3 regions of the Hydrogenophaga sp. RWCD_12 genome follow, and region 2 is predicted to be linked to each of the others. Evidence: predicted binding sites of a transcription regulator. Region 2 holds the regulator's gene; each other region holds the start of a gene.
The links. Region 2 encodes HrcA, which represses chaperone genes, less so after heat shock. Its sites were predicted from a motif close to TTAGCACTCNNNNNNNNNGAGTGCTAA; they were not measured.

Region 1 (7,409 bases), on a different contig from region 2:
TTCCACTGCATTGATCCAGCCCGGCGCCTGACCGTCTTCGCTCCAGGCCGACAGCGTCGAGCGCATCGGCTGCAACACGCGGTCGGGCAAGGCCAGCGGCCGGGTCTGGTCCATCAGGAAGTGGGTCAGCAGGTGGTAGCCGACCACCCGCGTGAGCAGGCGCGAGAGCGAGAACCCCGGCCACAGCAGGCTGCCGATGCCGTCGACCAGCCCGACCAGCAGGCGCCCCAGCTGGAACACCAGCCGCACCAGCCAGGACACCCTTGCGTCCACGCCGATCCGGTTCGCCGTTTCTGGCCCCACCAGCCAGCGCGTCAGCGGCACCGGCAGATGCCGCAGCACCGGGATTCGGATCGAGCGCGCCATCGCGTCCATCAGCGCCTTGCCCAGCGGCGGCCGCACATCCGGCTGGCCCGGCAGCAGATGGGCCTGCGCCTGCATGCGCTCGAACAGCGCCGCGGCCTCGTCCATGGTCCAGGCCATCAGCTCGCGCCGCACGCCCAGCACATGACCCATCACGTTCCAGGCGTGCAGGTAGGCCTCTTCGTCCTCGCGGGGCAGCGCCTGGCCCAGGGTGCGCATGCCCTTGAGGAAGCTGTAGCTGAAGGTGAGCAGGGTGTAGGCCAGCTCCACCTGGTGGCAGGGCAAACCCTGCGCGTCGACGTCCCAGCCGTGGGCCGACAGCGCCGAGAACATCGGGCTGGCCGCGGCGTTGGCGGCCGACGGCTGCACCTTGCCGCGCACCTGTTCCGGGTCGCCGTGCAGGATCAGGTGGCGGATGGTCGCGTGGATCAGCCGCACCTTGAGCACCTGCGCCACACCCGCGCCCTCGGGGTCGGTCAGGCCGCCCTTCATCATCACCGGGAACACCATGGCCGCGGTCTGGCGGATGCGGTGTTCGGTGTGCTGTTCCAGCTGGCCGGCGATGTGCAGCACCTCGGCCAGTTGCGGCAGCACATAGCACTCGGGCAGGCTGGAGCAGAACAGCAGGGTGCACGACAGCGGCCCCTGCTCCATGAAGATGGCCTCGGCCCGCGCGACCTTGGCGGTGTCCGTCCAGTCAGGAAGTCGCCGCGCCTGCGCCACGTAGTCCTGCAGGGCCTGGGTGACCGCCGGATCGGCCGGCGCGCCCTGCACCCAGTCGCCCGCCAGCGCAGCGTTGTGTGTCCACAGCGCCATCAGCCGGTTCGCCTGGCCGATGCGCTGCAGGCCCTCGCCAGTGGCCGCACCGCCCTTCTCCCAGGGACCGATCAGCGCCGCCACGGCCCGGTCGGCCAGCGGATCGGCCACCAGTTGCATCGGCGCCAGATCGGGCACGGCGCTTTTCGGAGCGCCCGCAGAATCCGTTGCCGTCCGCGACCAGCCGTACCACGCGGCCCAGGCCACCAGCACCGGCAGGCCCATCGCGAAGAATGCAATCGCCCGGATTTCCACCGGATGCCCCAGGAAGAACTGGAACACCAGCCCCGACGCGTAGACCAGAATCGGCACCAGCACCGCCAGCGCCGCGCCATCGGCTGGCGGCGGCGAGCGCCGCGGCGGTGCGATGGCCTGGAAGCTGCAGAGAATGAACAACGCCACCGCCATCCAGCCGGCGAAGCCCTGCAGCGTCTCGCCGAACCAGCCACCGTCGGTCTTCTGCATGATCCAGGCCTTGAGCACGAAGACGAAATACGGGTCGGCGCCAAGGTCGAACGCGGTGATCACCATCGCCCCCAGCCAGGCCGTCAGCAGGCCGCTGCGCAACGTGGGCTGGGTGTGCACCGGCTGGCGCCAGAGCATCAGCGACGCCATCACGTAACCGATCAGGCTGATCGCAAACCACATCAGCGGAATCGCCAGCGGCACATCGCCCAGCCGCGGGCCGAGCACCTCGGTGTAGGTGTAGCGGCCGAAGAACCAGCCGCGGGTGGAACCCATCTGCTCGGCGAACCAGCCCAGCGCCAGCGCCAGGCCAGTCAGCGCCCAGGCACCGCGCGCGCCCAGCAGCCGGTGCGCCGACCAGGCGCAGGCCCAGAACATCGCCACGCAGGCGAACACCAGCGCCAGCGTCAGCGGCGGCCAGCGCCAGGCGGTATAGCCGAGCAGCAGCACCGAGCCGGCAGCGGCCAGCCGGTACAGCAGACGGTCAATGGAAGCAAAGGAATGGGGGGAGCGGACGGACGCGGGGGCAATGGACGACACCACAGGCAATGACTCTCAATGCATGCGTTGACCCCCTGAACCGCAGCGATTGGACCCGATGTGTGATCCCCATCACTACGGGTTTACCCTTGGTTGTCGGCGGAATGCGTCAGCGCGGCACCAGGAAGGTCGTCTTCTCGTCCAGGCGGATCGCCGCATCGTTCTGCGACTGCAGCTTGAACCAGATCGGGTGCGAGCCGCTCTGGGCGCCCGGCGGGATCTGCACCCGCACCGCCAGCGTGCGCACCTCGGTCGGCAGCACATCCACCGTCGGGTCGGAGGCCAGCGTGATGCCGTCCATGCCCTCCACCGCCAGCTTCACCACCTGCTTCTCCTCCGTGGCATTCATGATCTGCAGGCGGTACACGTTTTCGATACGCCCCTGCTCGACCATGCGCGCCAGCGCGCCACGGTCGCGGATCACGTCGACCTTCATCGGCACCCGCAGATACAGGCTCACGCCCACCGCCACCGCGATGGCGGCCAGGATGGTCGTGTACACCAGCACCCGCGGCCGCAGGGCTCGGCGGATGATCTGCGCCTTGTCCCAGCCGCCGGTCATCGCGTTCTGGGTCGAATACTTGACCAGTCCGGGCGCGTACCCGAACTTGCCCATCACCTCGTCGCAGACATCGGCGCAGGCACCGCAACCGATGCACTCGTATTGGAGGCCATTGCGGATGTCGATGCCTGTCGGACAAACCTGCACACACAGCGTGCAGTCCACGCAGGCGCCCAGGCCCTTTTCCTTGTAGTCCACCTTCTTGCCGCGCGAACCGCGGGGCTCGCCACGGGCGGTGTCGTAGGTGACGATCAGCGTGTCCTTGTCGAACATCGCACTCTGGAAGCGCGCGTACGGACACATGTACTTGCAGACCTGCTCGCGCATGAAGCCGGCGTTGCCGTAGGTCGCGAAGCTGTAAAAGAAGATCCAGAAGGTCTGCCACGCGCCCAGTGTGCCGGCCAGCATCTCGGCCCCCTGGCTGCGGATCGGCGTGAAGTAGCCGACAAAGGTGAAGCCGGTCCACAGCGCGAACACGATCCAGGCCAGGTGCTTGGCGCTGCGACGGCCAAACTTGGCGCCCGAGAGGGGGGAGTCGTCCAGCCGGATGCGCGCCGCGCGGTCGCCCTCGATCGTCTTCTCGATCCACATGAAGATCTCGGTGTAGACCGTCTGGGGACAGGCGTAGCCGCACCACAGCCGCCCGGCGACCGCCGTGAACAGGAACAGCGAGAGCGCCGACATCACCAGCAGGCCGGTCAGGTAGATGAAGTCCTGCGGGTACAGCACCAGGCCGCCCAGGTAGAAGCGCCGCGAGAGCAAATCGAACAGGATCGCCTGCCGCCCGTTCCAGTTGAACCAGGGCAGTCCATAGAACAGGATCTGGGTGAACCAGACCAGCGCCCAGCGCCAGGTCACGAAGGTGCCGGTGACCGAGCGCGTCTGGATCTTCTTGCGCGACTCGTACAGCGACACCTCGATATCGTCGGCTTCGACATCGGCGGCAGGACGGGCGTCCGGGAGAACTGTGCTGTTGGACATGGATCGGTCTCGTGGTGGGTCACCAGCCACTGTCCAAGATTCGTGCCAGGCCGTCCATCCCAACAGAAACAGGCACTTGCGCGCGCCGTCGGCCCCCACCGCCACTACCTGCCACGCAACTACTGCCATATTTGTCAGTCATGGCAGTGAATGACCTTATCGGTGCCGCCTCTATTGAAAACGGTGCTTCCCGCCCTTATCATTAGCACTCGCTGGAGTTGAGTGCTAACACCCGATTCCCAGTCGATCCGCGGGGCTTCGCCCCATGGCCAGTGGCCCCGCCCATCTGACCCCCAACTTTTGATCCATCCCAGGAGATGCAATGAAACTTCGTCCTCTCGCCGATCGCGTGATCGTCAAGCGCATTGACAGCGAAACCAAGACCGCCTCCGGCATCGTCATCCCCGACGCCGCCGCCGAGAAGCCCGACCAGGGTGAGGTGATGGCCGTCGGCCCGGGCAAGACGAACGACAAGGGCGAAACCAAGGCCCTGACCGTCAAGGTCGGCGACCGCGTCCTGTTCGGCAAGTACTCTGGCCAGACCGTCAAGGTCGACGGCGACGAGCTGCTGGTCATGAAGGAAGACGACCTGTTCGCGGTCGTCGAGAAGTAATCCTTCTCTCATCCATCCCCATTTACTGAATCGGAGAAATCAACATGGCAGCTAAAGACGTCATTTTCGGCGGCGAAGCCCGCGCACGCATGGTTGAAGGCGTGAACATCCTGGCCAACGCGGTCAAGACCACCCTGGGCCCCAAGGGTCGCAACGTGGTGCTCGAGCGCTCGTTCGGCGCCCCCACCGTGACCAAGGACGGTGTGTCCGTGGCCAAGGAAATCGAACTCAAGGACAAGCTCCAGAACATGGGCGCCCAGATGGTCAAGGAAGTTGCTTCCAAGACTTCTGACAACGCCGGTGACGGCACCACCACCGCCACCGTGCTGGCCCAGGCCATCGTGCGCGAAGGCATGAAGTACGTGGCCGCCGGCATGAACCCGATGGACCTGAAGCGCGGCATCGACCGTGCTGTCGAGTCCCTGATCGCCGAGCTGAAGAAGGCCTCCAAGCCCACCACCACCAGCAAGGAAATCGCCCAGGTCGGCTCCATCTCCGCCAACTCCGACTCCAGCATCGGCGACATCATCGCCAACGCGATGGACAAGGTCGGCAAGGAAGGCGTGATCACCGTGGAAGACGGCAAGTCGCTGCAGAACGAACTCGACGTGGTCGAAGGCATGCAGTTCGACCGCGGCTACCTGTCGCCGTACTTCATCAACAACCCTGAAAAGCAGTCCGCCCTGCTGGACAACCCGTTTGTTCTGCTGTTCGACAAGAAGATCAGCAACATCCGCGACCTGCTGCCCACGCTGGAAGCCGTGGCCAAGGCCGGCCGTCCGCTGCTGATCATTGCCGAAGACGTCGAAGGCGAAGCCCTGGCGACCCTGGTGGTCAACACCATCCGCGGCATCCTGAAGGTTGTCGCCGTCAAGGCTCCTGGCTTCGGCGACCGCCGCAAGGCCATGCTGGAAGACATCGCCATCCTGACGGGCGGCAAGGTGATCGCCGAAGAAATCGGCCTGACCCTGGAGAAGGTGACCCTGGCCGATCTGGGCCAGGCCAAGCGCATCGAAGTGGGCAAGGAAAACACCACCATCATCGACGGCGCCGGCGCTGCCGCTGACATCGAAGCCCGCGTGAAGCAGATCCGCGTGCAGATCGAAGAAGCCACCAGCGACTACGACCGCGAAAAGCTGCAAGAGCGCGTGGCCAAGCTGGCCGGCGGTGTGGCCGTGATCAAAGTTGGCGCTGCCACCGAAGTCGAGATGAAGGAAAAGAAGGCCCGCGTGGAAGACGCCCTGCACGCCACGCGCGCTGCGGTGGAAGAAGGCATCGTCGCCGGTGGTGGCGTGGCCCTGCTGCGCGCCCGTCAGGCCGCTGGCACCATCAAGGGTGACAACGCCGACCAGGACGCTGGCATCAAGCTGGTGCTCAAGGCCATCGAAGCGCCCCTGCGCGAGATCGTGGCCAACGCCGGTGGCGAGCCGAGCGTGGTCGTCAACGCCATCCTGGGTGGCAAGGGCAACTACGGCTTCAACGCCGCCAACGACACCTACGGCGACATGATCGAGATGGGCATCCTGGACCCGACCAAGGTGACCCGCACCGCGCTGCAGAACGCTGCTTCCGTGGCGTCCCTGATGCTGACCACCGAGTGCATGGTTGCCGAGTCCCCCAAGGACGACGCACCGTCCATGGGTGGCGGTGACATGGGTGGCATGGGCGGCATGGGTGGCATGGGCATGTAATTGCCTCGCCCGGCCTGAGGGCTTCGGCCCTCACCCGAACAAAAGCCCCGCAAGGCAACTTGCGGGGCTTTTTTCATGGGCGCAATGTCAGGCGTTGCGGTGCGGGCCGGCCAGTGCGTCGCGCTCGGCCAACGGCCGGAACAGCCGCCACCACGCCAGGCTGATGCCGATGGTGCCCAGGCCGCCGAGCACCACCGAGCCGACCGGGCCGAAGGCCGCTGCCGTCACGCCCGACTCGAATTCTCCGAGCTGGTTGCTGGCACCGATGAACAGCGTGTTGACCGCCGCCACACGGCCCCGCATCTGGTCCGGCGTTTCCAGCTGCACCAGCGTCTGCCGCACCACCACGCTGACCATGTCGGCCGCGCCGGAGACCGCCAGCGCCAGCAGCGACAGCCAGAACGAGGTCGACAGGCCGAACACCACCATGCACAGCCCGAAGACGGCCACCGCCACCAGCAGCTTGCGGCCGACACGCCGCTCCAGCGCAAAGTGCGACAGCACCACGCCGGCCGCCAGCGCACCGACCGCCGGTGCCGAGCGCAGCACACCCAGCCCCTCGGCACCGACGTGCAGGATGTCCTTGGCGAAGATCGGCAGCAGCGCGGTCGCGCCGCCCAGCAGCACCGCGAACAGGTCCAGCGACACCGCGCCCAGCAGCACCGGGTGGCCCCACACATAACGCACGCCGGCCAGCAGCGTCGACACACTGACCGGTTCACGCGCCACCGGCTGGCGCTCGTAACGCACCCACAGACAGGCCAGCGCCGCGCCACAAAACAGCGCTGTGCAGACGATGTAGACCGCATTCACGCTGGCCGCAAAGATCAGCCCGCCGATGGCCGGACCGCCAATGATGGCGGCCTGCGTGCCGGTGGAGGTGACTGCGGTCGCGCGGGCCAGAAGCGGCGCCGGCACCAGCGACGGCAGCAGCGCTTGCTGTGCCGACATCTGGAACGGCCGGATCGCCCCCAGCACGGCCGACAGCACCAGCAGCCATTCGCGCGAGACGGCGAGCGCCAGCGTTCCCGCGACCAGCAGCACCGCCACCACCGCCTGAACGGACAGGCACACCGCCACGATGCGTGCCCGGTGATGCCGGTCGGCCGCGTGACCGGCCGGCAGGGTCATGGCCAGGGCCGGCAGGAACTGGAACAGCCCGACCAGCCCCAGGTCCCAGGCACTCGCGGTCAGCTCGTACATGTGCCAGCCGATGGTCAGCATCAGCATCTGCATGCCCGCCACCGCCGCCACGCGGGCACACCAGAAGCGGACAAAGGAGGGGTGAGCGAGCAGTTCGGGCATGCGTTCGAGGCTAGCACGCACGCACAGCCCCTTATGCACTGAACGACAATGCACCGTCAGCTGTCACACACCC
Region 2 (7,409 bases):
GGTGCGCCTGGTTCTGCAGCAGGCCCAGCGCGCGGTGGATCAGGGCGGCCGCGCTGCCTTCGTCGTCGTCCAGCGCAGCCGCTGCACTGCGAGCGGCGTCCTGCAGAGCCTGGGCATTGGCCAGGCGGCTGTGCTGGGCGTTGAGTTCTTCCCATTCACCATCGCGCGGCTGCAGCTTGTCCAGCTCGCCGATCTGCCACGACAGCCGGTCGCTTTCCTGTTGCAGGGTGTTCTGGCGTTCGGTCGCGTTCTCCAGCGCCTTGCGGGCCTGGCGCCACGCGGCCCACAGCGTCGCAGCGGTCGAGGTGTTGACGCCGGCGTAGGCGTCGAGCAGGCCGCGCACCGCGTCGGCCCGGGTCAGACTCTGCCAGGCGTGCTGCCCGTGGATGTCGACCAGATGATCTGCGAGAGTCTTGAGCTGGGCCATGGTGGCAGCACTGCCGTTGATCCAGCCGCGGCTGCGCCCCTCGGTGTCGACGGTGCGGCGCAGCAGCAGGGCATCGTCGGCCTGGAAGCCCTGCTCGTCGAGCCAGGACTTGAGTGTGGCCGGCATGTCGAACTCGGCGGCCACTTCGCAGCGCGAAGCGCCTTCGCGCACCACGCCGCTGTCGCTGCGGGCGCCCAGCGCCAGCTGCAGCGCGTCGATGAGGATGGATTTGCCGGCGCCGGTTTCGCCTGTGAGCACGTTGAAGCCCTGGTCCAGTTCGAGGTCCAGTGCAGGCACGATGACGAAATCACGCAGGACGATGCGTCGCAGGCTCATGGGCGAGTCGGAACAAACGGAGTTGAGTGCCCCGTATTCTGACTGCTCTTACGCGCCTTCGTTCCAGTGCAGCTTCTTGCGCAGGGTGTCGAAGTAGCTCCAGCCCAACGGATGGAGCAGGCGCAGCGTGTGTTCCGAGCGCCGGACCACGATGCGGTCGCCGTGCAGCAGACTGGTGAGCGACTGCATGTCGAAGTTGGCGCTGGCGTCCTTGCCCGAGACGATCTCGACCGCGACCTCGCAATGCGCAGGCAGCACGATGGGCCGGTTGGACAGGGTGTGCGGCGCGATCGGCACCATGATCCAGCCGCCGACCGCCGGGTGCAGCAGCGGGCCGCCGGCGGAGAGCGAATAGGCGGTGGAGCCGGTGGACGAGGCGATGATCAGGCCGTCTGCTCGCTGGTTGGCCACGAAATGGCCGTCGACCTCGACCCGCAGCTCGATCATGCTGGCCACGCCGCCGCGATTGACCACCACATCGTTGAGGGCCGTGGCTTCGAACACGCAGCGCCCGTCGCGCCAGACGCTGGCGGCCATGAGGGCTCGCGGGTCTTCCTCATATTCACCACGCAGGATGGCGCGCAGGTTCTCGCGGTAGGTTTCGAGCGGAATGTCGGTGATGAAGCCCAGGCGTCCCTGGTTGATGCCGACCAGTGGCACGCCGTAGCGCGCCAGCTGCCGGCCGATGCCCAGCATGGTGCCGTCGCCGCCGAGCACCAGCGCCAGATCGATGGTCTTGCCCATCGCGGGCACGTCCAGCGCCGGGTACTGCAGCAGGCCGGTGTTGAGTGCTGTTTCCTGCTCAAGAGAGACCTCGCAGCCCTCGTCGTGCAGGAACTCGGCCAGTTCCTCCACCACCTTGCGCGAACCCGGAGCCTGGTACTTGCCGACCACGGCGACATGCGCGAATCGCTGGCGTTTTCCCGGAGCGGGAGCGGCTAGGCGGCTGGAATCTGGCTGGGTCATGCACAAATTACAACATAGGGTGCAATGAGGTCCGGCCCCTCACAAACCCTTGCTCTGTGCGGGACCGCGCGAGGGTGTGTGGTCCGTAAAATGAAGCCATGCTGGACGATCGCTCCAAACTCCTTCTCAAGACCCTGGTCGAACGCTACATCGCCGACGGCCAGCCGGTGGGTTCGCGCACGCTGGCCAAGGCCGCCGGCATGGAACTGTCGCCCGCGACCATCCGCAACGTCATGAGCGACCTGGAGGAACTGGGTCTGATCGCCAGTCCCCACACGTCCGCCGGCCGTATTCCCACGGCCCGTGGCTACCGGCTGTTTGTCGACACCATGCTCACCGTGCGGCGAGACGGGCTCGCTGGTGCCGGGAGCATGGGGTCTACCGGCATCGAGGCCGGTGACCAGCCCCAGCGCGTGATCAGCCATGCCGCGCAGATGTTGTCGAGCCTGTCGCAGTACGTGGGCGTGGTGATGGCGCCACGGCGGGCTTCGGTGTTTCGCCACATCGAGTTCCTGAGCCTGTCGGACCGGCGCGTGCTGGTCATCCTGGTCTCGCCCGATGGCGATGTCCAGAACCGGATCATCCATACCCAGGTCAGCTTCAGCCAGTCACAGCTGCTGGAAGCCTCGAATTTCCTCAATGCCCACTATGCCGGCCTGACGATGGAAGAAGTTCGCGGCCGGTTGCGCAATGAGGTCGAGGCCTTGCGCGGCGAAATCGCCTCGCTGATGCAGGCGGCCGTCGACATCGGCGCAGAAGCGGAAACACAGCAGGAAGAGGTCGTGGTGTCGGGCGAGCGCAACCTGCTGTCGGTCAGCGAGTTCTCCAGTGACATGGGGCACCTGCGCCAGCTGTTCGACCTGTTCGAGCAGAAGACGCAGCTGATCCGCCTGATGGACGTTTCTTCGCAGGCCGATGGTGTGCGCATCTACATCGGCGGGGAGAGTCATGTGGTGCCGTTCCAGGACCTTTCGGTGGTCACCGCGCCGTACGAGGTGGATGGTCAGGTGGTGGGCACGCTGGGTGTCATCGGACCGCAGCGCATGCCCTACGACCGCATGATCCAGATCGTCGATGTAACGGCCAAGCTGGTGAGCAACGCGCTGAGCCACAAGTAGGACGGTGCCAACGCTGCGCGGTGATGCCGCCGCCTACAATCTGGGCCTAGTCGGGCCGTTAGCTCAGTTGGTCAGAGCAGAGGACTCATAATCCTTTGGTCGTTGGTTCAAGCCCAACACGGCCTACCAAAAAAACCGTGCTACAATGCGTGGCTTACGCGGCTGTAGCTCAGCTGGATAGAGTACTTGGCTACGAACCAAGGGGTCGTGGGTTCGATTCCTGCCAGCCGCACCAAATGAAAAGCCCGCAGCCACAAGCTGCGGGCTTTTTTCTTTTCCGCTCCGAAACGTTCTCGTCGAGCCGTTCTTCCATGAGCAAAGCATTCACCCGCGAAACCGACTCCGACGCAGACGACGACCTGCCCGAACCGGCGGTATTGCCGACCGGAGTGAACTACATCACCCGGTCAGGTTACGACCGGCTGCGCGCCGAGCTGATGGGGCTGATCGACGAAGAGCGGCCACGCATCGTCGAGATCGTGCACTGGGCCGCGAGCAACGGTGACCGCTCAGAAAACGGCGACTATCTCTATGGCAAGAAACGTCTGCGCGAGATTGACCGTCGCATCCGGTTCCTCACACGCCGGCTGGAAATCGCCGAAGTGGTGGACAGTTCGTTGCACCACGGCGGCGACCAGGTGTTCTTCGGTGCGACCGTGACTTATACGGACGACGAGGGCAAGGAAACCACGGTGACCATTCTCGGTATCGACGAGGTCGAAAGCGCGCGCAACGAGATCAGCTGGGTGTCTCCGGTGGCGCGGGCCCTGCTGAAGGCTCGGGTCGGCGATCTGGTGCGCCTCATGGTGCCTGGCGGCAGCCAGGAGCTGGAAGTCTTGTCGGTGAACTACCCGGCGCCGGTGGCCTGAACCGCGCGGCGTCAGGCGGCCCGGAACCGCTGCGCCTTGATCACCGATGGCGTGCGCATGAGGCTGCGCAGCACTTCGGCCAGATGCCCCCGGTCGCGCACCGCGATCGAGAAGCGGATGTCGGTCGCGGTCTGTGCCCGCTCGTCGCCCATGTCGACGTGGGTGATGTCGGCTTCGGCCGCCGCAATGGCCGAGGCCACACGTGCCAGAACACCCTTGCCATCGGCCACGGTCACGACCACGGTGGTTTCGAACGGGCGCACCGGTTCGTCGGCCCACTCGACCTGCAGGAACCGCTCGCCATCGCGCGCAAGCAGGCGCCTGCCGGTCGGGCAGTCGTCGGAGTGAACGATCAGGCCTTCGCCACGGCCGAGGTAGCCGACGATGCGGTCGCCAGGAATCGGTTGGCAGCAGCGCGCGTATTGCACCGACAGGCCTTCGCTACCGTCCAGGCTGACCACGCCCTGCGACACCGACTCGTCCTGCCCGGCGGCATAGCGTTCGGTGCTGATGAGCACCGCGTCGGGTTTGAGCCCGGTTTCGGACAGCAGCACGGCGAGCTTCTTGCCGACCATGCTGGCAATGCGTTTGCCCATGCCGATGTCCGACAGCAGTTCTTCGCGCGACCTGTTGCCGGTGAATCGCAGCAGCTTGTCCCAGGTCGCCTTGTGCTCGCCGTCCGCGGTCGGCAGGCTGGCAATGCCTTCGGAGCGCAGTGCCTGCTCCAGCATGCGCTCGCCAAGCTGGTGTGACTTCTCCTGCGCGAGGGTTTTCAGGTGGTGGCGGATCTTGGAGCGTGCGCGGCCGGTCTTGACGAAGGACAGCCAGGCCGGATTTGGTTCGGCGGTTTCGTTGGTGATGATCTCGACCACGTCGCCGTTGGACAGCTCGGTGCGCAGTGGCCGCTGCTCGCCATTGATGCGGGCAGCCACGGCGCGGTTGCCGACGCCGCTGTGGATGGCGTAGGCGAAGTCCATCACCGTGGCGCCGCGCGGCAGCGCCAGGATCTTGCTCTGCGGCGTGAACACGTAGACCGCGTCCGGGAACAGGTCGATCTTGATGTGGTCCCAGAACTCGCTGGCGTCGTGGGTTTCCTGCTGGATGTCCAGCAGCGACTGCAGCCACTGCGTGCCCAGGCGCTGCGTCATGTCGCTGCCAGGTTCGTTGGCCTTGTAAAGCCAGTGCGCGGCCACGCCGGACTCTGCCACCACGTCCATCGCATGCGTGCGCAGCTGGAACTCGATGTTGGTGCCGAACGGGCCGATCAGGGTCGTGTGCAGCGACTGATATCCATTGACCTTGGGAATGGCCACGTAGTCGCGGAACTTGCCCGGCACCGGCTTGTAGAGCTGGTGCAGCAGGCCCATGCCGGTGTAGCAGTCGGTCAGGTCGGGAACAACGATACGGAAACCGTAGATATCGGTCACCTGTGAGAACGACAGGTGCTTGCTGTCCATCTTTCGGTAGACGGAATACAGCGTCTTCTCGCGGCCCACGATGCGCACCGGCATGCCGTGTCGGGAGAAGGACGTTTCGACTTCGCGCTGCACGCGGGAGATCAGGTCCTTGCGGCGGGTACGGGACTTGTTCAGCGCCTTGGACAGGATTTCGTAGCGCCACGGGTGCAGGAAGCGGAACGACAGGTCCTGCAGCTCGCGGTATGTGAAGTTCAGGCCCAGGCGGTGGGCGATCGGCGCGTAGATCTCCAGCGTCTCGCTGCTGATTCGCTCCCACTTGTTGCGGGGCATGTCGCCCATGGTCCGCATGTTGTGGGTGCGGTCGGCCAGCTTGATCAGGATGACGCGCACATCCTTGGCCATCGCCAGCAGCATCTTGCGGAACGACTCGGCCTGGTTCTGCTCGCGGGTGTCGAAGGCCAGCTTCTCCAGCTTGGTCAGCCCGTCGACCAGGTCCGCGACGGGCGCGCCGAAGCGCTCGACCAGCTCGGTCTTGCTGACGCCGCAGTCTTCCATGGCATCGTGCATCAGCGCTGCCATCAAGGCCTGCGCGTCCAGCTTCCACTCGGCGCACTGCGCGGCGACCGCGATCGGGTGGGTGATGTACGGGTCGCCGTTCTTGCGCAGTTGGCCCAGATGGGCCTCGTCGGCGAAGCGGTAGGCGCGCCGGATGTTCTCGATGTCGGCGGCGCCGAGGTACTCCAGCCGGCCCAGCAGGGCAGCAAAGCTCGCCGCTGCCGCGCCGTGGGCGGCGGGGTGTGCCTGCGGTGCAGGGGGCGAGAGACTGCCGGGCGCGGCGTTGGTGATCATCCCGCTACTGTAGCGTGAGGCGCATTACCTCGCAGGGGGAACGAGGATCGTCGGTCGCGCTTCGGGCAGCTTTTCGGGGTAGTCCAGGCTGTAGTGCAGGCCACGGCTTTCGCGCCGCAGCATGGCCGACATCACGATCAGGTCGGCGACCTGGACCAGGTTGCGCAGTTCCAGCAGGTCGCGGGTGACGTGGAACTGGGCATAGAACTCCTGGATTTCGCCTTGCAGCAGGGCAATGCGGTGTGCCGCGCGCTCCAGGCGCTTGTTGGTGCGCACGATGCCCACGTAGTCCCACATGAAGCGGCGCAGTTCGTCCCAGTTGTGCGAGATCACGACCTGCTCGTCGGCATCCTTGACGCGGCTGGCGTCCCAGAGGGGAATCTCGGGGCGGGCGGCCGACGGTGCGCTGTGGATCGCCTTCACGGCGGCCTGCGCAAACACCATGCACTCGACCAGAGAATTGCTGGCCAGGCGGTTGGCGCCGTGCAGCCCGGTGCAGGTGGTTTCGCCGACGGCGTAGAGACCGTCGATGTCGGTGCGACCGGCCAGATCGGTCACCACGCCACCGCAGGTGTAGTGCGCGGCGGGCACCACCGGGATCGGCTCTTTGGTGATGTCGATGCCCAGCTCGGCGCAGCGCGCCAGGATGTTGGGGAAGTGTTCCTGCAGGAATTCGGGACTCTTGTACGAGATGTCCAGGTGCACGCAGTCCAGCCCATGCTTTTTCATCTCGTAATCGATGGCGCGCGCCACGATGTCGCGCGGTGCCAGTTCGGCGCGCGGGTCGTGATCGGGCATGAAGCGGTGGCCACCCAGGTGCGGAGGCAACTTGAGCTGGCCACCTTCGCCACGCACTGCCTCGGTGATCAGGAAATTCTTGACGTGCGGGTGGTAGAGGCAGGTCGGGTGGAACTGGATGAATTCCATGTTGCCGACCCGGCAGCCTGCGCGCCAGCCAGCGGCAATGCCGTCGCCGGTGGCGGTGTCGGGGTTGGTCGTGTAGAGATACACCTTGCCGGCGCCGCCGGTGGCCAGGATGGTGTGCGGCGCACTGAAGGTTTCGACCTCATCGCGGTCGACATCGAGCACGTAGGCGCCGTGGCAGCGTTGGGCGCCGTCGCCGGCCTTGTGGCCAGGCAGCTTGGCGTCGGTGATCAGGTCCACCAGCATGTGGTTCTCGAAGAACGTGATGCCGGGGGTTTTGCGGGCTAGGTTGCTCAATGTGGTCTGCACGGCGGCGCCGGTAGCGTCGGTGGCGTGCACGATGCGGCGGTGGGTGTGGCCGCCTTCGCGGGTCAAGTGAAGCTCGCCGTTTTCGGTCGAGAAGGGCACGCCCAGTTCCTGCAGCCATGCGATGGCGGCGGGGGCGTTTTCGACCGTGAACTGCGTTGCTTCCAGGTCGCACAGGCCGGCGCCGGCGACCAGG
Region 3 (7,409 bases), on a different contig from region 2:
TGCCGTGCGCACGGTGAGGCAACCGCCCTCGCCCGCCGACTTCGCGCGCATGGCGTCGTGCGCCCAGTGCAGCGTGAACGCGGTGGTGCCGCTGTGGCGCGCCGCCAGCCAGCCGCACAGCGACAGCAGCAGGCGCCGCGCGCCGAACAGCAGGGCCGGCGCGTCGTCCACCCGGAACATCAGCTCCAGCCGTTGCGCAAAGCGCTCGGGCGGCTCGATCCACTGGTGCACCTCGGGCGCCCGGCCGTAGATCTGGTCGAGCGCCGCCAGCAGCGGCTGGCCGAAGCGGCGGCCCACGCCACCCCGCGGCAGTCGGCGCACATCGCCCAGGGTGCGGCAACCGATGTGCGCCAGCGTGAGCCGGTGCGGGCGCACGGCGCTGAGCGTCTCCATGGGCAGGGCGTCGAGCAGCGCCCCCAGCGGTCCAGCCAATCCGTTGGACATGCCGGCACGCGCCAGCGCCAGCGCCGCCAGGCTGTTGGGCGCCCAGGCCATCCGGCCCACACCCAGTTCCGCACCTTCGGCCTGTACGCGCTCGTGCAGCGCACGCCGGCCACCGAACAGGCGCACGCTGGCCGCCAGCTCCATGACCACGGCTTCGTCGGCGACGGCGACCCGGGGCGTGAACTGGAGGGCCCAGAGCGCCAGCGCCTGCAGCGCCGCGTCAGTGGGCAAGGCGCTGTCGTCGGGCGGTGGCAGCAGCAGCGCTGACCAGAGCATGGTCGCTCTCGTGAAAAGCCGGTCCGGCCGGCACCACCGGTTCGGGCACACGCGCCGGATCGCGCGGCAGCAGGATGCTGGGCTGGCGCAGCCGCGGCGTCAGGATGGCCTGAAGACCTCCCGGCATGGCGTGCAGGTGCAACGGAGTCTCCAGCGGCGGCCCTTTGCGCTTGAACACCTCGACCGCCAGGCACCAGTCCGGCGCCACCCGCGCCAGCAGCCGCAACGGCGCGGCCGAGGCGCTGCGGGCCGCCTCCGCCGGCCGGCACAGGAACACCGGCGCATCGCCCGCCCCGGCCAGCACCTGCAGGCGGCGCAGCTGCTCGGGCCGCGCCTTGGGCAGCCAGGCGATCAGCGCGCCACAGGAGCGCCCCTTGAGCAGCTGTTCGGTCGCCCACAGGCGCTCGGCCGGCGTTTCGGCCTGCACCCAGACCAGTTGCCGCTCGGTCACCCCCTCGAAACGCAGACCCGGCAGGTGCGGCGGCTGCGGCGGCCCGACCAGCACCACGCTGCGACCGGCGGCGCAGACCCGGGACAGCGCCGGCCCCAGCAGACGCCACTCCAGCATGCCTCCCTGGGTGCTGAGGACCTCGGTCAGCCCCTGGCAGGGCCAGCCGCCACCGGGCAAGGCGGCGTCCAGCGACTCGAACCCGCTGGACAGCGTGGCCATGACCGGGCGCCCCAGCTGGTCACCGCGCCAGATCGCCTCGGCCACCGCACGCGGCAGCGCCTGCGGCATGGTTTCGCGCGGCAGCCGGCCAACAACGGCAACGGACGCGGAAACCTCCGGCAAGTCGCCGGACAGACGCTGGGGCAAGGCGGACATGGCAAATTCAAGGCTCTAAATACTGTTTTTATGTACAGTACAAGAAACCGGAGCGATTGTCCACCAAGGCCTTCACGGTCAAGGAACCATTCTTTTAGCACTCACTCATAGAGAGTGCTAATATTTGAGCAAGACCACTTAGGAGGTTCTTTCTGATGTCCAACACCCTGCTTGCCCCCGCTGCTGCCCTGCCCTCCGCCACGCTGGCCGTTGCCAGCCCGTGGAGCCGTTCGCTGACGCTGCCGCCGCTGGGCAACCTGGACGCATACATCTCCGCCGTCAACCGCATGCCGCTGCTGACGCTGGAAGAAGAGCAGTCGGCCGCCCGCCGTCTGCGCGACCACAACGACCTCGACGCCGCCGGCCAGCTGGTGATGTCGCACCTGCGCCTGGTGGTCTCGATCGCCCGCCAGTACCTGGGCTACGGCCTGCCGCACGGCGACCTGATCCAGGAAGGCAACGTCGGTCTGATGAAGGCCGTCAAGCGCTTCGACCCCGAACAGGGCGTGCGCCTGGTCAGCTACGCGATCCACTGGATCAAGGCCGAGATCCACGAATACATCCTGAAGAACTGGCGCATGGTCAAGGTCGCGACGACCAAGGCCCAGCGCAAGCTGTTCTTCAACCTGCGCTCGATGAAGCAGGGTTTCCGTGCCGAAGCGCTGGACGGTGACACGCACCGCGAAGCGTTTTCCGACGGTGAGGTCGATCTGGTCGCGCGCGACCTGAAGGTCAAGCCCGAAGAAGTGCGCGAGATGGAAACCCGGCTCTCGGGTGGCGACGTGGTGCTCGACCCGAGCCCCGGCGAAGACGGCGAAGACAGCTTCGGCCCCATCGCCTACCTGGCCGACGCGACCCACGAACCGACCGCCGTGCTCGAATCCGCCGAACGCGACGCGCTGGCCACCGAAGGCGTGGCGCGCGCCATGGGCGAGCTCGACGACCGTTCGCGCCGCATCGTGACCGAGCGCTGGCTCAAGGTGAACGACGACGGCTCGGGCGGCATGACGCTGCACGAACTGGCGGCCGAGTACGGCGTGAGCGCCGAGCGCATTCGCCAGATCGAAGTCGCGGCCATGAAGAAGATGCGCAAGGCGCTGGCCGAATTCGCCTGATCCGCAGCGGATCACCCAAAAGGAAACCGCCCGAGGGCGGTTTCCTTTTTACCGGTCGAAGCCACGCCGCACCATCAGGCCTCGCGACGCAGCGCCGGGAACAGGATCACGTCGCGGATGCTGGGCGAGTCGGTCAGCAGCATCATCAGGCGGTCGATGCCGATGCCGCAGCCGCCGGCCGGGGGCATGCCGTATTCCAGCGCGCGGATGAAGTCGGCGTCGTAGTACATCGCCTCTTCGTCGCCACCGTCCTTGGCCGCAACCTGTGCGTGGAAACGCGCGGCCTGGTCTTCGGCGTCGTTCAGCTCTGAGAAGGCGTTGCCGAATTCGCGGCCGGTGATGTAGAGCTCGAAACGCTCGGTCACTTCCGGGCGGTCGTCGTTGGCGCGGGCCAGCGGCGAAATCTCGGTCGGGTGCTCCATGATGAAGGTCGGGTTCCAGAGCTTCTCTTCGACCGTCTCTTCGAAGTACAGCACCTGCAGGCTGGCCAGCGACCGGGTCGAGAGCTGGTGCTTCTCTTCGCTCATGCCCAGCTTGCGCAGCGCCGGGATCAGCCAGGCCGGGTCGTCCACCCCGGCGCCGGCCTCGGTGTACTTGAGGATGGCTTCGCGGATCGTCAGGCGCTCGAAGGGCGAGAACACGTCCACCGGCTGGCCGTTGTAGGTCAGCGGCGTGTCGCCGTGCACCTGCTTGACCACGTGGCGGATCAGTTGCTCGTTGAAGTCCATCAGGTCCTGGTAGTTCCAGTACGCCGCGTAGAACTCCATCATGGTGAACTCGGGGTTGTGGCGGACGCTGATGCCTTCGTTGCGGAAGTTGCGGTTGATCTCGAACACACGCTCGAACCCGCCCACCAGCAGGCGCTTCAGATACAGCTCGGGCGCGATGCGCAGGAACATTTCCTGGTCCAGCGCGTTGTGGTGCGTCTTGAAGGGCTTCGCGTTGGCACCGCCGGGAATGGGGTGCAGCATGGGCGTCTCCACTTCCAGGAAGCCGTGGCTGACCATGTAGTCGCGGATGCTGGACAGGGCTTTGCTGCGGGTGACGAAACGGCGGCGCGAGGCCTCGTCGGTCATCAGGTCCACATAGCGCTGGCGGTACTTGATCTCCTGGTCGGCCACACCGTGGAACTTGTCGGGCAGCGGACGCAGGCTCTTGGTGATCAGGCGGATCTGGTCGGCATGGATCGACAGTTCGCCAGTGCGGGTGCGCATGAGCACACCCTCGGCAGCCACGATGTCGCCCAGATCCCAGTGCTTGAACGCGGCCAGTTTCTCTTCGCCCACGCTGTCGGTGTTCAGGTAGAGCTGGATGCGGCCGCCGCTGGGACCGAAGGTGGCGTCCTGGATGGTCGCGAAACAGGCCTTGCCCATCACGCGCTTGAGCATCATGCGGCCGGACACGCTGGCGCGCACCGGATTGGCTTCCAGTGCTTCCTTGCTCGATTCGCCGTGCGTGGCGAACAGCGCTTCGGCGGTGTCGCGGGGCTTGAAGTCGTTCGGGAAGGCCACGCCCTCGCCGCGCTGCTGCGCTTCGCGCAGGCCTTTGAGCTTCTCGCGCCGCTCCGCAATCAGCTGGTTGTCGTCGGTGGGTGGGTGTTCGGTGGTCATGGTGTGGGACAAATAAAAACGGGTTGCGCCCGAAAAGCGCAACCCGTCATTGTAAGTTCCGGCCTGGAGGTCAATGCCCCAGGTACGCCTCACGCACTTTCGGGTCGACCAGCAGGTCCTTGCCGGCGCCGGTCATGGTGATCAGGCCGGAGTCCATCACATAGCCGCGGTCGGCGATCTGCAGCGCCCGCTGGGCGTTCTGCTCGACCAGCACCACGGTCACGCCCTGTGCGGACACGTCGCGCACAACCTCGAAGATCTTGTCGACCATGATCGGCGACAGGCCCATCGAGGGCTCGTCCAGCAGCAGCACCTTGGGCTGGCTCATCAGCGCACGCGCCATCGCCAGCATCTGCTGCTCGCCGCCCGACATCGTGCCGGCCAGTTGGTCCTTGCGCTCCTTGAGGCGCGGGAAGATGCCGAACATGCGCTCGATGTCGGTGGCGATGCCAGCCTTGTCGGTGCGGATGTAGGCACCCATCTGCAGGTTTTCGGTGATGGTCATGCGGGTGAAGACACCGCGACCTTCCGGCACCATCGCCAGACCCAGCTTGACCAGATCCCAGGCGCCGCGGCCCTTGATGCTCTGGCCCAGGTATTCGATGTCGCCGCCTTCGAAGCCCAGCGAACCGGTGATGGCCTTCATGGTGGTGGTCTTGCCGGCGCCGTTGGAGCCGATCAGCGAGATCAGCTCGCCTTCGCGCACTTCCAGGTCGACGCCCTTGACGGCCTTGATGCCGCCGTAGGAGACCTTCAGCCCGCTGACTTTGAGGAGTGTGTTTGCCATATGTCTGCTCTCTCTTTCAGTGGCCACCAGTGCCCAGATACGCCTCGATCACCTTGGGATCGCTCTGCACCTCGGCCGGCGTGCCGGACGAGAGCTGCTTGCCGTAGTCGAGCACGGTCACACGGTCGCACAGGCCCATCACCAGCTTCACGTCGTGTTCGATCAGCAAGATGGTGCGGTTGTCCTTGCGGATGCGGTCGATCAGTTCGCGCAGCTGCACCTTTTCGGTCGCGTTCATGCCGGCCGCGGGTTCGTCCAGCGCGATCAGTTGCGGGTCGGTGGCCAGAGCGCGGGCAATTTCCAGACGGCGCTGGTCACCGTAGCTCAGCGTGCGCGACTTGTAGTCGACGAACTTGGCAATGCCCACGTACTCCAGCAGTTCCATCGCGCGGCTGCGGATCTCGGCCTCTTCCTTCTTGAAGCCCGGCGTGCGCAGCACGGCGCCGATCAGGCCCGAATGCGTGCGCACGTGGCGGCCAACCATCACGTTTTCCACCGCGGTCATTTCGGGAAACAGGCGGATGTTCTGGAACGTGCGGGCGATGCCGGCCTTGGCCACTTCGTGCACCGCGGTCGGCGTGTAGGGCTTGCCAGCCAGCTCGAAGCTGCCACTGTCGGGCGTGTAAAGGCCGGTCAGCACGTTGAAGAACGTGGTCTTGCCGGCGCCGTTGGGGCCGATCAGACCGTAGACCTGGCCGCGCTCGATGGTGATGCCCACGTCGCTCAGGGCCTGCAGGCCGCCGAAGCGCTTGGACACATTGGCCACTTTCAGAATGGTTTCGCTCATGGTGGTGTCCTTCGGTTACTTCGTCAGAGCCTTGCCGTGTTCCGGAGAGGGCCACAGACCCTTCGGACGCAGCAGCATCACCACCACCATGGCCAGCGCGATCAGCAGCTGGCGCAACACCTCTGGGCCCAACCGGCCGCCGGTCACATAGGACAGGTCGGGCATGTGACGCAGCAGTTCGGGCAGACCGGCGAGCATCAGCGCGCCCAGGATCACGCCGGGGATGTGGCCGATACCGCCCAGCACCACCATGGCCACCACCATCACCGACTCCATCAGCGAGAACGATTCGGGCGAGACGAAACGCTGGAACGACGCGAACAGCACGCCGGACATGCCGCCAAAGGTGGCTCCCATGCCGAAGGCCAGCAGCTTGAGGTTGCGGGTGTTCAGGCCCATGGCCTTGGCGGCGATCTCGTCTTCGCGGATGGCCATCCAGGCGCGGCCGATGCGAGAGTCCTGCAGGCGGTAAGACACGAGTACCGACAGCAGCACGAAGAACAGGAACAGGTAGTAGTACATCGTCACGGGCTGGAAGGTGTAGCTCCAGTCGCCCAGCGAGAAGGTCTGCCGCTGCCCCATGTTGAGGCCGAACACGGTGAGCGCGTCGATCTGCGCGATGCCCTTGGGACCGTTGGTGATGTTCACCGGGCGGTCCAGGTTGAGCATGAAGATCCGGATGATTTCACCGAAGCCCAGCGTGATGATCGCCAGGTAGTCGCCGCGCAGCTTGAGTGTCGGCGCGCCGAGGATCATGCCGACCAGACCCGCAATGGCCGCGGCCGCGAGCATCACCAGCCAGACATTGACGTGCACCCCATTGGGGAACATTTCCTTGATGGCCGGGAAGGTATCGGCCAGGTGCGGCGAAGCCAGCAGGCCGTAGATGTAGGCGCCCACCGCGTAGAACGCGATGTAGCCCAGATCCAGCAGGCCGGCGTAGCCGACCACGATGTTCAGGCCCAGTGCCAGCAGCACATACAGCAGCGCCAGGTCCACGATGCGGGCCCAGGAGTTGGAACCCGTGGCCTGCAGCAGCAGGGGTAGGACCAGCAGAGCGATGCCGGCCAGTGCAAAGGCAATGATCTTGCCGTTCTTGGTGTTCGTCATGGTGCGTCTCCCGGTCAGGCGCGGTCGGCCACACGTTCACCCAGCAGGCCCGAAGGACGCAGCGTGAGCACCAGTGCCAGCACGATGAAGGCGAAGATGTCGACATACTGGCTGCCCAGCACGCCGCCGGTCAGCTCGCCCAGATAACCGGCGCCCAGCGACTCGATCAGGCCCAGCGCAATGCCGCCGACCACTGCACCGGCGAGGTTGCCGATCCCACCCATGACGGCTGCCACGAAGGCCTTGAGGCCGGGCATGAAGCCCATGGCGTGCTGCACGGTGCCGTAGTTGGAGGCCCACATCACGCCAGCGATCGCGGCCAGCATGGCGCCGATGATGAAGGTGGCAGAGATGACCACGTCGGGCTTGATGCCCATCAGCGCGGCCACGCGAGGGTTCTCGGCGGTGGCACGCATCGCGCGGCCCAGATTGGTCTTGTTGACCAGCCACATCA

Region 1: a site for HrcA is predicted at 3,930-3,956, ahead of groES (co-chaperone GroES). Genes of this name have one in related genera too.
Region 3: a site for HrcA is predicted at 1,641-1,667, ahead of rpoH (RNA polymerase sigma factor RpoH). Genes of this name have one in related genera too.

The regions. Positions count from the first base shown of each region.
Region 1 is NZ_JBKIXC010000003.1:104,812-112,220, forward strand. Features, by position in the region: gene ACLIJ1_RS12450 (carotenoid biosynthesis protein) at 1-2,184, opposite strand, end outside; gene ccoG (cytochrome c oxidase accessory protein CcoG) at 2,294-3,727, opposite strand; gene groES (co-chaperone GroES) at 4,050-4,340, shown strand; gene groL (chaperonin GroEL) at 4,385-6,031, shown strand; gene ACLIJ1_RS12470 (MFS transporter) at 6,119-7,336, opposite strand.
Region 2 is NZ_JBKIXC010000002.1:784,631-792,039, forward strand. Features, by position in the region: gene recN (DNA repair protein RecN) at 1-763, opposite strand, end outside; gene ACLIJ1_RS10900 (NAD kinase) at 812-1,729, opposite strand; gene hrcA (heat-inducible transcriptional repressor HrcA) at 1,828-2,847, shown strand; tRNA gene ACLIJ1_RS10910 (tRNA-Ile) at 2,900-2,976, shown strand; tRNA gene ACLIJ1_RS10915 (tRNA-Arg) at 3,006-3,082, shown strand; gene greB (transcription elongation factor GreB) at 3,159-3,716, shown strand; gene ACLIJ1_RS10925 (RelA/SpoT family protein) at 3,728-5,983, opposite strand; gene nadB (L-aspartate oxidase) at 6,008-7,409, opposite strand, start outside.
Region 3 is NZ_JBKIXC010000001.1:100,647-108,055, reverse strand. Features, by position in the region: gene ACLIJ1_RS00510 (Y-family DNA polymerase) at 1-720, opposite strand, end outside; gene imuA (translesion DNA synthesis-associated protein ImuA) at 665-1,546, opposite strand; gene rpoH (RNA polymerase sigma factor RpoH) at 1,702-2,661, shown strand; gene lysS (lysine--tRNA ligase) at 2,736-4,271, opposite strand; gene ACLIJ1_RS00490 (ABC transporter ATP-binding protein) at 4,342-5,058, opposite strand; gene ACLIJ1_RS00485 (ABC transporter ATP-binding protein) at 5,075-5,845, opposite strand; gene ACLIJ1_RS00480 (branched-chain amino acid ABC transporter permease) at 5,861-6,955, opposite strand; gene ACLIJ1_RS00475 (branched-chain amino acid ABC transporter permease) at 6,970-7,409, opposite strand, start outside.